One region of the Comamonas thiooxydans genome, then DNA from elsewhere that is predicted to be linked to it. Evidence: riboswitches for the same ligand, from Rfam matches in the RefSeq annotation. Region 1 holds a riboswitch; the other holds the start of a gene.

Region 1 (7,442 bases):
TTTCCGGAACAGTAGGCAACGCGTCAAGTTTGCCTTGCGCATCACCAAATACAGGGCCTCCCTCTCCTATAAGGGCCTGTAATTGTTGACGAGCCACTCGTTTTGCGGCCTGAGCTTGGGCTTGCTCCAGCTCTGCACTGGACTCAGCGACACTGGCCCGGTTGGCCTCTAGGGGCGCTGCCTTGCCCGCTGCTACACGCTTCGATGCAGCCTCACGCGCGCTTCGAGCGATGTCAAGAGTTTGTCCTGCGAGGACTTCACGCTGCTGTGCGACTAACAACCCGAAGAATGCGAGTCGGACATCTGCGACAAGATTAGCTTTGGCGGCATCCAGCTCCGCCTCAGCCACATCTCGGCCACGTGCTGCAGCACGCATGCGCGCATCGCGCTTGCCACCGATTTCCAGCATTTGGGTCCATTGAACCGTCGTGGTACGTTTATCTCTGCTCGTATCTTCTTGTGAATACGAGAGCGCAGGGTTAGGCCTCGCCTTACTTTGCAGAACGGCTCCATCGCTTGCCTCAAGACCGCGCTGGGCAGCTCGTAAACGAGGGTGTTGGTCGATAGCGCGTGCTACTGCAGTGTCCAGAGTCAGTGGTGCCAGAGACGCCTTATTGGCAGGATTGTCCTGCGCTATGCCTGCCACGCCAGTTAAAGCCAAACTGGTGGACAACAACGCATGACGCAACGCACTAGCTGCTCGGCCAGCACGATGAGACGACGAAGAAATCATTGTTAAAACTCCTACCCGTGCAATCCAAAGTCAGCCGGGCGATACATTGCCCAGGTGAGGAATAGAAAGCGGGTGGGCGCTGCCACTATAATAAAGTGCTCCCCTCACCATCCTGACAGCCGGATGACAAATTTGTCATTTTCAAAATGCGTGCGCCTATCTCAGAATAGTCAGCATGAAAATCCTGGTTGTAGAAGATGAGATCAAGCTCGCCGATTACCTAAACAAGGGTCTGGCGGAAGAGGGCTTCACTGTGGATGTAGCCCACAACGGTATTGACGGTCTGCACCTGGCCAGTGAAATGGACTATGACCTGATCGTGCTTGACGGCATGCTTCCGGGCATCGATGGCCTAGCCGTGCTAGCTGCGCTGAGGCAAACGAAACAAACACCTGTACTGATGTTGACTGCCCGTGGCCAGGTTGAGGATCGCGTCAAGGGACTGCAGTGTGGCGCCGATGACTATCTCGTTAAGCCATTTGCATTTTCTGAACTGGTCGCACGCCTGCATGTTCTATTACGGCGCAGTGGCCCCAGCGTTGCCCAAGCCGCCCCCGAAGCGACGACTCTGCGCTTAGCTGACTTAGAGTTAGACCTAATTCGTCGTAGGGCCACGCGGGCGGGCCAGAGAATCGAGCTCACGGCCAAAGAGTTCAATTTGCTTAGCCTTCTATTACGCCGCCAAGGGGAAGTGTTAACACGAACAGAGTTGGCATCTCAGGTTTGGGATATGAATTTCGACAGTGAGACCAACGTGGTAGAGGTCGCTATCCGACGCCTGCGGCTAAAGCTTGATCAGCCTTTTGAGCAACATCTCCTCCACACCGTCCGTGGCATGGGCTATGTGCTCGAATCTCGCACAACATGAGCAAGACCGCTGCACCACATTTAGCTCGACGTTTAGCCCGCGCCTTAGCACTGCAAACCATTGTTGGCCTCGGTTTTGTATGCATTGCTGTCTATTTCGTGATCTCCGTCACGCTGTCGGAACGTCAGCAAGACACCTTAGATCACAAGAAAACAGCAATCGAGCACCTGTTAAGCGAGAGCCGAGGGGTTCACTCCCCGGAGGCCTTGAACCACATGCTTAACGACTTCGTCACGGGGCATGACGAACTGTCTTTACGCCTGGTGCCAACCTCCGGTAAAAGCGCATTTGAACTTTTGCGCCAACCTGAAGATGACGACCGGGTTGCAGTTCGCAAATTTTCAGTGGAAGTTCCGACAGTTAACGACGGCCTGCAGCCAATGCAAGCGGTCCTGTTGCTAGACCGTAGACCAGATGACCGACTGCTTAATCGTCTGGCCTGGACCCTGGGCATTGCCGCCGTGGCGGGTGCATTGCTGGTCTCATTTGCGAGCACATGGCTTGTTCGCATAGGACTCAAGCCTTTACGCCTACTGGTGGATCAAACGCGAAGCCTTTCTGCGCAAGACTTGCATCGCCGTTTAGATGATAGCCATCAACCTCAAGAATTAAGACCATTGATCGCACAGTTCAATGCATTGCTTGACCGACTGGCCATCGCCTATCAACAAATGGAGGCGTTCAATGCTGACGTGGCACACGAACTAAACACACCGTTGACCACCTTGATCAGTAGTTGCGAGTTGGCGCTTCGTAAACCGCGTAGTGCTGTTGAACTACAGGACATCTTGGCCTCCAACCTAGAGGATCTACAGCGCATGGCCGGAATCGTGGCTGACATGCTGTTTCTGTCACACGCAGACCGCGGTACTGAAGCGCGGCGATCCGCCAAAGTGAGTCTTGCAGAGCTTGCCTCAGAAGTGGCCGAGTTCCATGAGGCAGTGCTTCAAGAAGCGCACCTTCAAGTTCTAATCGATGGAGATGCAAGTGTTGCTGTGGATGCGCGTTTGGTTCGCCGTGCACTATCCAATCTTTTAGGCAACGCTTCACGCTATGCAGAAGCCGGATCAACGATCACTATCGAGATCTCCCAAAGCGTAGTGGAGACACCCGATGGCAAACGTGACAACGTTAGCATTGCGGTGATCAACCGAGGAGCGGAGATCGATCCCATCCATCTGCCACGCCTGTTTGATCGGTTCTATCGTGCTGATGCGTCCCGCGCACATGCAAATCTCAATCACGGCTTAGGACTGGCCATCGTTGCGGCTATAGCGCGGATGCACGGCGGTACCGCTTTCGCGACATCCTCAAGCGGGATCACCAAAATTGGGATTTCATTACCTGCCTCACCTAAGACAACGCCACACATCTTTGAATCTCAGTCGTGAGATTCCAACTTGGATCGACCTGAGTTTCATAGCTAGTTCAGAGCCTCCTCGTTCCATCAGGAGTCCTTATGAGCTGCCAACGTTACCTCGAAGAACTCGAGAATGAAGCAGCCAGGCAAATCCTGGAGCACGACTGTTGATTTCCACCCAGAAGTGACCCACTGGGGATGCGGACAAAAACTTGGACTACCAGGAGGTAGTTCATGTACTCATACGAAGACAGGATTCTTGCAGTTGAGCTTTACATCAAGCTTGGCTTGCGTGTCAGAGCCACAATTCGCCAGTTGGGATACCCAACCAAGAACGCATTGAAAGGCTGGTATCAGCACTACCTGAAGCATCAGGATTTGCCAGCGAGCCAAGCGCCAAGGGCACCAAAATATTCGCTGCAGCAAAGACAGGTTGCGGTTGCTCATTACCTCGCGCACGATCGCTGTATTGCAGCAACGATGAGGGCTTTGGGTTACCCGGGTCGAGGAACGTTGACTGCGTGGGTTCGGCACGACTGCCCCGAGACCAGCAAATCGATAGTGGGCAGATCTTGGCCGGCTACAAAGCCTGATGCCTTGATGTGTGAGGGAGTGGTGCAACTGTGTTCCCGCCAATCAAGTGCACAGGAGATTGCGGACAAGTTAGGGGTATGTAGGGGGACCTTGTACAACTGGAAAAATCAGTTGCTTGGCCCTTGTGCCCCTGTCGCAATGAAACACAGTCCAAAGCGATCACCAGTGTTGGATGAAGCAGCACTCAGGCGCCAAGTTGAATCATTGCGCCAGGATGTTCGGCGGCTGAAGATAGAACGTGAGCTTCTCAAGCAGGCCCATGAAATCTTAAAAAATGGGGCTGACATTGATCTGCATAGGCTGGCAAACAAAGATAAGGCTGTGCTGGTTGACGCGTTGCACGGGCAGTATGAATTGCCAGAACTACTTTCTCTTGTTGGACTTGCTAGAAGCTCGTATTTTTACCATCGTGCCCGGCTGAAGCTGGCTGACAAATACTTGGATGTACGCCGAAGCATCACCGAGATCTTCGACAACAACTACCGTTGCTATGGATATCGCAGAGTGCAGGCATCCTTGCTCAAGGAGTGCACGGGCATCTCAGAGAAGGTGGTGCGTCGGCTGATGAAGCAGGAAGGGTTGATCGTGGCCAAGCCCAAACGCCGCAGATATAACTCATACCTTGGAGAGATAGGTGCTGCCCCTCAAAACCTCATCAATCGAGACTTCCATGCTGCTGCGCCCAATGAGAAGTGGCTCACCGACATTACTGAATTCCAGATTCCTGCTGGTAAGGTTTACCTGTCGCCAGTCATTGATTGCTTTGACGGGCTGGTGGTGAGCTGGTCGATTGGGACTCATCCCAATGCAAATCTCGTCAACACAATGCTGGATGCGGCCATTGATGCTGTTCAAGGTAGCGAGAGCCGCCCTGTGATTCATTCTGATCGTGGAGCTCACTACCGATGGCCCGGCTGGCTCTCGAGGGTCCATGATGCAAAGTTGGTTCGCTCGATGTCTCGCAAAGGGTGCTCGCCAGACAATGCTGCATGCGAAGGCTTCTTTGGAAGGCTGAAAATAGAGCTGTTCTATCCCTGCAACTGGCAATCAACAACGATTGAGCAGTTCATTGAAGCTGTCGATACTTACATTCATTGGTACAACGAAAAACGTATCAAGGTATCTCTGGGACGTTTAAGTCCTGTGGAATACCGACAAGAACTTGGTCTAGCCGCATAAAACCAGTCCAAGTTTTTATCCGCACCCCCCTTAGCCTCCGGCGGGTCAGTTTTGAGTGGAAATCAACAGGGGAGTGCATGGACAGCCCTAATGGCGGTATCGACGTAGCTTTCTTGCTAGAGGCCAGCGCTTTGAAAATGCGAGCCATTTCTAAAGCCCAGAACTCAAAAAAGGCTATGTTCCTCAAGCATTTTGATCGCTTGTAAACTTTAGTCCCCCTTGGGGAGTAGCCTGCTTCCACCCTGGAAGCGCATGCGTCAACATACTCGGCATTCAATTTGCTGTGGCGTATGCATCCGTTCTTCGGTTGGCGAGACCATAGGCATTTCATCGCGACGAGCTCGGGCCGCGGTGAGATGCCGTTGTGCTCATGCCCGACCGTTAAGAATGAATTCCCCATGAATGCCGCTTCTATCTTGCTCCTGGCCTTTGCCATGTCCACCGATGCCTTTGCCGCAGCCGTCGGCAAAGGTTCTGCGCTACTCAAACCGCGCTGGGACTGGCGCCATCTTCGGTGTCATCGAAGCCATCACACCCTTGGTAGGCTGGGCGCTGGGCTATGCGGCTTCAGATTACGTCAAGGCCTGGGACCACTGGATCGCCTTCGTGCTGCTTCTGGTGCTAGGTGGAAGAATGTTGATCGGGGCAATCAAAGTGCCTGATGGTGAAGAGCCCAGCAAGCCTGCACGACATGGCTTCTGGCTATTAGTTGCAACTGGATTTGCAACAAGCATTGATGCCATGGACGTGGGCGTAGGACTTGCTTTTCTGGACGTAAGCATCGCCACCGTTGCTCTCGCTATCGGCTTCGCAACATTCGCAATGGTGACGTTGGGCGTGATGGTCGGGCGTGTACTGGGGAATATTGCTGGGCGCTGGGCCGAAGCCATCGGCGGTGTCCTGCTGATCGGTATTGGCTCGATCATTTTGTACGAACATTTAGTCGCTATCTAATTCAATTGATTGAGATTTAGATGCCGGCTTCAGTTCGAGTGGGGTCGGCCACTCAGTACAGTCAGAGTAGGCAGTGAGCTAGGGCAGGAGCGGTCCACTTTTGCCCTTGCCAGTAGTATCTTCCTTGCCTACAACTGGCTCCGCTTCTGTTTGGAGCAGAGCAAATTCAGCACAGATATGAAGGCTCGGACCCTTTGTGGCACAGAGGAGTACAGCCACAAGTAGAAAGGTTCGGTAGAGCCGCTTCGGCCAGCGTGACCGGCACCAAGCCTACACCGGCGGGCATCCACTGCGCCCACAGGTGCGATCACGCCAAGCCCAAGTTTCTCAGGCGCGGCACATGCTTCAAACACTCAAGGGGACCTCTGGTCAGTCAGTTCAAAACCACCGGGAGGAGCGATACATATGGCGAAGCTCATCGCAGGCATTGCAAACTTTGCATCGAATTAAAGCTCTGCTGCTCAGTGCAGGATCACCTTCATCGGTCTTTCCGTCACGGGCAACACGATGCCACGGCAAAAAGCAGCCGGCCTCACCGCGCGCAGAAATCCGTGAAATCTTCGTGAGGCATGAGCGGACATATTGGACGCTTTGCCCGACGAACAAGAGTTGGCATCACCCTGTAAGCGTGAAGACGCATGTTAAGCGATGCATGAGGTGCATCCCTGTAATGTATTCCAGCTGTTAGGCAGAAAATTAAATAAAGTTTTTATAAATTAAAGAAGACCAGATTATCAGACAAAAAATAATTGTCATTAATACGGAAGCACTTCCCAAATCTTTGGCTTTCCTGGAAAGTTCGTGATATTGAAGTCCTACTCTATCTATTGCGGACTCTATCGCAGAATTAATTACCTCAACTATCATCAAAAACCAGATACAAGAGATCAGGAGCAATTTTTCCATCATAGATCTCCCAATCAATTGAGCCAATGGAAGCGAAATCACAAATAATATTACCTCAAGGCGGAATGCAGGCTCTAGCCACGCATCTTTTATACCCGAACATGAGTACTTTGATGCATGCCAGACTCTAGAAAATCCTTTTCTATTCTTTTGAATATTATTAAAGATGTTGGATTTTGAGTTGTTTTTCATTTTTAACAGTATATTTCTTGATACTAAAGAATATAAACAAAAGAGTGGCGATCAACCAACAAATGAGAATCGTGACAATGTCATGAGAAATGAAATGGGCTCCTCTCAATTGTTGAGAGATACCAAATGTCAATCCAACCATAATGCCGCACAGCAATCCTAACCATCGATACTTAGGGATGATCATCTTAAAGAAGAAATATAAACCAACCCAGGCATAGCCAGCGCTCGCATGACCAGCCGGAAAGCATTTTCCGCTCCCCATCTCTTGAGGCCTGTGTTCGAAAAGACCAATAAAAGGGCGATCGCCACCAAATTGATTTAAGTTCCACGGGCAATCCATATTTGTCAATACCTTAAGAAGGCTCACCAAAATTACACTGACCAAACTGGATAAAATCAGGTAAAGCAATGGGGACCGCCATTTTTTCCGCTGTTCAGATTTGGAGGCAAGTACAAATATATATAGTGCAATGATCACAACGATTGCTAGGGTGCTCAGATGCTTCCCACCCTTATGAAGCAATTTGTTTGTAACCCAATGATCATTCAAAGACCATTCATAACCCTGCAGGGCATATATTTTCTCGGCAAAGAAAAAGTCCCCTCCAAGATACATGAAATAATAAAAAATTAGCGCCAGGAAAGTAATCGGA
Region 2 (7,442 bases), 270 kb from region 1:
ACCCTGTCCTAACTTCCTGAGAAAAACCATCTGACTTGACCGACTGCAACCACCCTGAAGCTATGGTTCGGAAATGCTCTGCGGCTGTCTGCTTCTGGCCGACTGACGACGGACCGCACTCGCTGGCTGCCTAGCCTAAACCGGACGCTCAAGGCGCAGCCCCGAAGGTCCACTTTGTGGTGCTGCGCTCACAAGTAGCTAGGCCTGGCTTCGGCCAGAAGCAGTTTTTCATTCTGTAAAAAAGTCACCTGGTGAAAGAGCTCACAGGCATTGGCAGGCGCGGCTCTTCCCACCGGTAGGTCTTGCTCAAGACATTGCGCTCAAGGGATTGGCTGCTCCAGCGTATATCCAGCAGATCCGCGATAGTCCATGCGGCCCAATCGGAGCGAAAGGGCCTCTCTGCAACGTCTTCAGGCAGGTCTGGCGAAGAGGGGGCTCGCCAGATAATTGCCGGAATACGGTAGCCGGCCTCGGTGCTCTTGCTGTGTCCCGCATGGTTGCGGACATGGCCCACTTCCTGGCCATGATCAGAGAGATACATCCATGCCACCTTGCCTTTTGCCAAGGCAGCTGATTGGGTGAGGCGCAGTGTTTCCGCCACCACATAATCGTGATAAAGCAGCGCCGCATCATATTCTTGGCGTTGCCGGCGCACCCACAAGGAGGTGCCCTTGTTCTTCAGCGATGCATCAATCGCATCTGCTTCATCATCAAAGGGGTTCTGGCCCTTGGGGTAGCGCAGGCTGTAGTGCGGGTGGGCGCCCAGCATGTGAACCACGATGAACTTGCGTTCGGAGGGCGCATCCAGAGCCGTCTTCAGTTCATCGACCATTTCTCCATCCAAAGACACAGAGGAGCGCCCAGGAGTGCGATTCACCATCTGTACGATGTCAGCCAGTCTGGCATGCTGCTGCTCGATTCCAACATCGTCGTGGTTGCTGATCCACCAGACCTTGTAGCCCGATGCTCGAGCAAGCGCGACCAGATGATGGGACTCAGTCGAGCCTGGGGCACCGAAGCCAAACAAGTTGCGCACTGCGGGCAGAGTACTGGCATCCACAGACCATGCATTGCGCAGCACGGTCATCTGGGCCCCAGATGTCCTTTGATGCTCCTGAAGCTGGGGCGTTGTCTGTCTGTCATAGCCATAGAGCGACAAGTTGTCTCTATTGATGCTTTCACTGAGCACCAGCACGACGGTGGATGGCCCGGCATTCGCCAGCAAAGGCTTTGCTTGGATGGCGCGATCCAGCAGTCTTGCTCGTTCCTCATGCTGGTTGGCCAGACTGGCTTTCAGTTTTTGAGCGGAGAGTACCCATTGGGTCCAGAAAATCGCAGGATGCAACCTGCGCCAAGGCTTGCTGGAATAGGCCAGCGCACATACAAGGGCCACGACCAAAGAAAGCACTGCCAGCCTTCTGTCCCTGCGTAAGGTAGCCAATATCGTTCGCCCCGTGAGATGCCACACCAGCCAAGCTAGCAAGGCAAGGCCGCAGCAAATCAGCACGACACTGCGCCAGTGCATTGACAGATATTCGGAGCTTTCACGCCAGTTGGTATTGGCCATCGCGCCGATCACCATGGCACCCTCTGGAGAGGACTGGTACAGCTCCATCAGATAGGCACGCATGGTGCCGTCCAATGCAAAAAGCATCACCCAGGCAAAGGAAAGCCAACGTCGCGCCCTGAGCCATGCAGGGCTGCGCATCGGCCAGGCCAGGCCGACGGGCACAGGCACCATGAGTATCAGGAGCTGCGCAACACGTCGGCCGTCATGTCCCAGAACAATGAAGAACAGGGCAATGGCGGCCAAGCCGCTTAGCGCTGTCCAGGAGACGCGCATGCCGTGAGACGCAGGGGAATCACAGGGGATAGATGTTTGGGACAAGACACTTGACTCATGAAGTTCCACTACCGCAGCAAAATGCTCTTCAAGCATTGGAGGAATGATGGCTTCACTCCCCGAGCTTTCTTGCTGCATCGAACGCAATAGCTTTTCGACCTGCCTTGTGAATCAGGTGGGCGAATACTTCTGCGGAGTTATGTGTCTTTGGTGCTGAAGTCGGCGCTAGCGGCGCGATGCTAGCACTTTTTGTTCCATCGCAAAGCATCGTTGTCGGAAGCTTTTTAGATGAAAAATCTAAGACCGCTTTACGCCGTGTGCTGCTTCTGCTTACGGGGAAAGACTCATCAGCGAAAACGCTTGTCCGCAGCAAATGCGATTCGTTTCGAAAGCTCGGGACAGCATCATGGGCATGCGCCTTGCATTCTGATGCTCTTGTAAACTGCAGTCCCCTTGGGGAGTAGCCTGCTTCCGCCCTGGAAGCGCATACGTCAACATACTCAGCATTCAGTTTGCTGTGGCGTATGCATCCGTTCTTCGGTTGGCGAGACCATCGGCATTTCATCGCGACGAGCTCGGGCCGCGGTGAGATGCCGTTGTGCTCATGCCCGACCGTTAAGAATGAATTCCCCATGAATGCCGCTTCTATCTTGCTCCTGGCCTTTGCCATGTCCACCGATGCCTTTGCCGCAGCCGTCGGCAAAGGTTCTGCGCTACTCAAACCACGCTGGTCTGAAGCATTGAGGACTGGCGCCATCTTCGGTGTCATCGAAGCCATCACACCCTTGGTAGGCTGGGCGCTGGGCTATGCGGCTTCAGATTACGTCAAGGCCTGGGACCACTGGATCGCCTTTGTGCTGCTTCTGGTGCTAGGTGGAAGAATGTTGATCGGGGCAATCAAAGTCCCTGATGGTGAAGAGCTCAGCAAGCCAGCGCGACATGGCTTCTGGCTATTAGTTGCAACTGGATTTGCAACGAGCATTGATGCCATGGCCGTGGGAGTAGGACTTGCATTTCTGGATGTGAGCATCACCACCGTTGCTCTTGCTATCGGCTTTGCAACATTTGCCATGGTGACTATAGGAGTAATGGTCGGACGCATACTGGGAAACATCGCTGGACGTTGGGCCGAGGCCGTCGGTGGCGTGCTGCTGATCAGCATTGGATCGATCGTCCTGTACGAGCATTTGACCGCCATTTAAATCAAGTGATGCAAATTCGGATGTCTGCTATGGCTTGATCGCTGGCCGTCACGAAGGACCGCTGATGGGTGCCCGTGGATTATCGCGTTGCCCCATCAAGTTGCCATCCGGCGACAGGCCGCTCACGCAGCCAAAAGCAGTCCATGGCAGGAACAGCTCCAAGGACTGCTACTGGCCGGTAGGCGACCGTCTCAGAACGACCCGTTGTGGTCTCAGCCTTGGCCTGCAGACCTCGGCCTTGCATCGCTGCTCTTCTACACTTGCGAGGGAAGCGCGTTCTTACACCGCAAAGGCATCGCCTCAATACTCCGGCCCTCCTCGCGGCCACCAAAGGGGGCTCATAGGGCGAGCAACACAAAAGGAGATGAGCAAGTGCAGATAAATCACCAGGATGAGGCAGCTTTCCTCGCCGAATCAATGCTGACCATCGAACAGTTCAGCAAGTTAGTTGCGATGATCTACGAGGGGCCGATGGACGCCATACCTTGGGCTGGTGCGCTGGAGGCAATTCGCGGGCTGCTTGGTGCTAACTACGTGACACTCATTCTGCGTTCGCCGGCTTGCGGGCGCGCCGGCCTCATGGTCCATGCGTCGGCTCAAGGCACGGTACTCCCTGGCGAAGCCTCCTACAGCAACTATTACTATGCGCTTGACCCATTTGTGAATCTCCCGGCCGATCGGATGATTACCGTGGATGAACTACTCGGTGAAAACTTTTGGCGCCAGAGCGAGATGTACCAGCAGTTCCAAAAGCCGTTCGATGTCGGTTACATGATGGGGGCAGACTTGCATACGGAAGACGGCGTTGAATGTCGCCTGCGTGTGTGTCGCAGTCATGATTCCTCAAGCTTTAGCAAGCGTGACAAAGCCGTTTGCAGCGCATTGCTGCCTCATCTGAAACGCGCGGTCCGGTTGCATTCGAAATTCAACGTTGTTGAGTCCGAACGAACGCTTTACGCCAGCACCTTCGATCGCATGCTGGTCGGAATGGTCATTCTGGACGAAAGCGGTTCGATCATGAAGACCAACTTTGCTGCGAACGAGATCATCGCCGAGAAAGACGGTCTTCAAAGAAAAAACAATGTGCTTGAAATCTCGTTCTCGCCGGAAAATCGAAAATTGCAGACGCTCATTCAGCAAGCGCTGGATGAGCGAGCCGGGCATGCACCTGGGGTGGTGCAAGCCATGTCGGTTACCCGGCCCTCCGGCAAAGCCAAACTAGGTGTACTGGTCCGCAAGATTGCATTCAATGAATGGTCTGAAGACAATGCGCGCCGACCTGCTTGCGCAATCTTCGTTCGCGACCCCGATCGCAAATCGCAGGCTTCAGACGAAATCATGCGCAAGCTGTTCGACTTGACGCCTGCTGAGGCAGCATTGGCACTTGCGTTAGCCAATGGATCCACGATTGAGGAGGCGGCGGAAGTGCTGAGTATCAGCAAGAACACGGCGCGTGCACATTTGCGCGCCATATTCTCTAAGACAGGAGCCACGCGTCAGGCGACACTGGTTCGAACCCTGCTGAACAGCGTCCTTTCCCTCGGCTGAGCGCTGCATCATGGTGTGAAGTACTACGTGTGCACCATTGAGTGCGCCGGATTGGCTTTCACACGCTACAGAAAACCGCCTAGTCTATTTCGCTGATGTGATCGGGTCACGTTGCATCTACTCTCCAACACCTCAAGCGCATGTTTGCCGGAGTGGTCTGCCCTGAGCACGGCTTGACTGCGCACATGGGGCCAACGCACAAAGGAGAGTCAGATGGAGTGTTTTGCAGGAAAAGTCGCGTTCATTACCGGTGCCGCGACCGGCATCGGGCGGCAGGCCGCTATCAGTTTTGCAGCGGCGGGCGCTAATGTCGCTCTGGTTGATACCGCAGTGCATGCAGCTGAGGAAACCGCGCACGCAGTGGAGCGCGCCGGAGCGAAAGCTATCGTTCTGCGCGCCGATGTCACGCAGTCAGCGGATGTCACCCATGCCATCACGCAAGCCGTGAAGAATTGGGGCCGTCTCGACTATGCCTTCAATAACGCGGGCATCGCGCCGCGAGGCAGGGCCGCTGCGGATCTGCCCGAAGAAGAGTGGGACCGGACGATCGCTGTGAACCTGAAAGGGGTGTGGCTTTGCATCAAGCACGAATGTGCCTACATGCGAGACCATGGCGGCGGAGCCATTGTCAACACCGCCTCGATCATGGGCGTGGTGGGTGGGCCAGGGCTAGCTGCTTACTCGGCTTCGAAAGCCGGCGTGATCGGGCTCACCCGCTCCGTGGCGCTGGACTATGCGAGCCAAGGGATACGCGTGAATGCCGTGTGTCCCGGCGGCATCGCCCACACGGCCATCACGGATCGTCCCGACAACGCGCGGGACATGGAGCAGCTCATGCAGGCCACGCCCATGGGGCGTCTCGGCAAGCCCGCCGATATCGCGGGGACGGTAATGTGGCTCTGCTCCGAAGGAGCTGCCTTTGTTACCGGACAGTCCATTACAGTCGATGGCGGGTTTACGGTATGGTGATCAGACAGTGTGGTTCATCATGACGTTTCGCTTTCAGCAAGCGGACGTTTTTTTCGAGCGTGGGCGTCGTTTATGGCGCCCGCAGTCTAGCTCGATGGGCAAGTTTCATGGTCAATAGCATGATGTTTGGCCAGCTTCTGGCTGGTAACAGTTAGCCGCCGTGGGCAGCGCACGACCCATTGCAGCCGCTCAAGTGGCGAAGAAGCGGCCACTGGACTTGTTTTGGAATGCAGAGCCCACCTGCCCGCATCACTTAGATACTTCGCTGATTGACCCGCTTGGACAGTTCTTCGGCGCTTTCACGGCGCTCGCTATAGCGATTCACCAGATAGTCGGCACAGTCTCGCGTCAGCAGTGTGAACTTGACCAGCTCTTCCATCACGTCCACCACCCGTTCGTAATACGAAGACGGCTTCATCCGGCCAGCCTCGTCGAACTCGGCAAATGCCTTGGCAACGGACGATTGATTGGGGATGGTGATCATGCGGATCCATCGACCCAGCACGCGCATCTGGTTGACCGCATTGAAGGACTGTGAGCCGCCCGAGACTTGCATCACTGCCAGTGTCTTGCCTTGTGTCGGCCGCACCGCGCCAACGGACAGAGGAATCCAGTCGATCTGCGCTTTGAGAATGCTGGTCATGGCACCGTGGCGCTCTGGAGAAGTCCAGACCATGCCCTCGGCCCATTGGGCCAGCTCGCGCAGTTCCTGGACCTTAGGGTGATCCTCAGGGGCGCCGTCGGGAAGTGGCAGGCCACGCGGATCGAAGAGCCTGGTCTCGGCACCCATCTTGCGCAGCAGCCGCGCTGCCTCCTCGGTTAGAAGGCGGCTATAGGAGCGGTCACGAACCGAGCCATACAGTAGCAGAATGCGCGGCGCGTGCGTAGCACGTTGTGCGGGCAACAGGCCTTCTAGGCTGGGCTTTTCAAAGACTTGCTCGTCCAGGTTGGGGAGATCAGAGCTTGTCAATTCGGTTTCCTTTCGAGTCAATGACGGCTTCCCCGTCTTCTTTGGAGAAGGCGGCCTGTTGAGGCTGCGGCAGGATGTCCAGAACGGCCTCCGAGGGACGACACAAGCGGGTTGCCAGAGGGGTGACCACTATCGGGCGATTGATCAGAATGGGGTGCTGGAGCATGAAATCAATCAATTGCTCGTCCGTCCATTTGGGCTCGCCCAAGCCAAGCTCGTCATACGGCGTACCTTTCTGGCGCAACGCATCGCGCACTGGCACGCCCATGGCTTGGATCAGGCCCAGCAGCGTGGCGCGATCAGGTGGCGTCTTGAGATATTCGATGACCGTGGGCTCTTCCCCACTGTTGCGGATCAGGGCCAGGACATTGCGGGAGGTGCCGCAAGCAGGGTTGTGGTAAATCGTGATGTCGCTCATAGCGCTAGATTCCCGTTGCAAAAATTCAAGACACCACGCTGAGCCGCAAGGCCAGGGCGGCTAGGGTGATGAGCAGCACGGGCAGGGTCAGTACCGCGCCGACTTTGAGGTAGTAGCCCCAGCCAATCGTTGTGCCCTTCTTGCCCAGCACATGCAGCCACAGCAAGGTGGCCAAGCTGCCAATCGGCGTGATCTTGGGGCCCAGATCGCAGCCGATCACATTGGCGTACACCATGGCCTCCTTGACAGCACCGCTGGCTGTGGACGCATCGATGGACAAGGCCCCGATCAAGACCGTGGGCATGTTGTTCATGATCGAGGACAGTACTGCGGACAACACGCCCGTGCCCAGCGATGCGGTCCACACGCCACCGGCTGCAAACTGATTCAGCAACACGGCGATGTAATCCGTGAGGCCCGCGTTGCGCAACCCGTAGACCACCAGATACATACCCAGCGAGAACACTACGATCTGCCAAGGCGCGCCATGGA

The links. A riboswitch is a leader RNA that binds a small molecule or an ion and turns the genes downstream of it on or off. The one in region 1 is predicted to bind manganese.
Region 2: linked by a shared signal. The riboswitch ahead of mntP (manganese efflux pump MntP) and the one ahead of CTR2_RS13445 (manganese efflux pump MntP) in region 1 are both predicted to bind manganese.

Annotation. Positions count from the first base shown of each region.
Region 1 covers NZ_AP026738.1:2,926,725-2,934,166, forward strand. The annotation lists gene CTR2_RS13425 (TolC family protein) at 1-733, opposite strand, end outside; gene CTR2_RS13430 (heavy metal response regulator transcription factor) at 909-1,601, shown strand; gene CTR2_RS13435 (heavy metal sensor histidine kinase) at 1,598-2,992, shown strand; gene CTR2_RS13440 (IS3 family transposase) at 3,196-4,734, shown strand; yybP-ykoY riboswitch at 4,949-5,113, shown strand; partial or broken gene CTR2_RS13445 (manganese efflux pump MntP) at 5,133-5,688, shown strand; gene CTR2_RS13450 (diacylglycerol kinase) at 6,385-6,786, opposite strand; gene CTR2_RS13455 (phosphatase PAP2 family protein) at 6,755-7,442, opposite strand, start outside.
Region 2 covers NZ_AP026738.1:2,661,038-2,668,479, forward strand. The annotation lists gene CTR2_RS12225 (hypothetical protein) at 1-20, shown strand, start outside; gene CTR2_RS12230 (phosphoethanolamine transferase) at 245-1,981, opposite strand; yybP-ykoY riboswitch at 2,293-2,456, shown strand; gene mntP (manganese efflux pump MntP) at 2,476-3,045, shown strand; gene CTR2_RS12240 (helix-turn-helix transcriptional regulator) at 3,463-4,593, shown strand; gene CTR2_RS12245 (SDR family NAD(P)-dependent oxidoreductase) at 4,807-5,562, shown strand; gene arsH (arsenical resistance protein ArsH) at 5,816-6,532, opposite strand; gene arsC (arsenate reductase (glutaredoxin)) at 6,519-6,950, opposite strand; gene CTR2_RS12260 (arsenic transporter) at 6,976-7,442, opposite strand, start outside.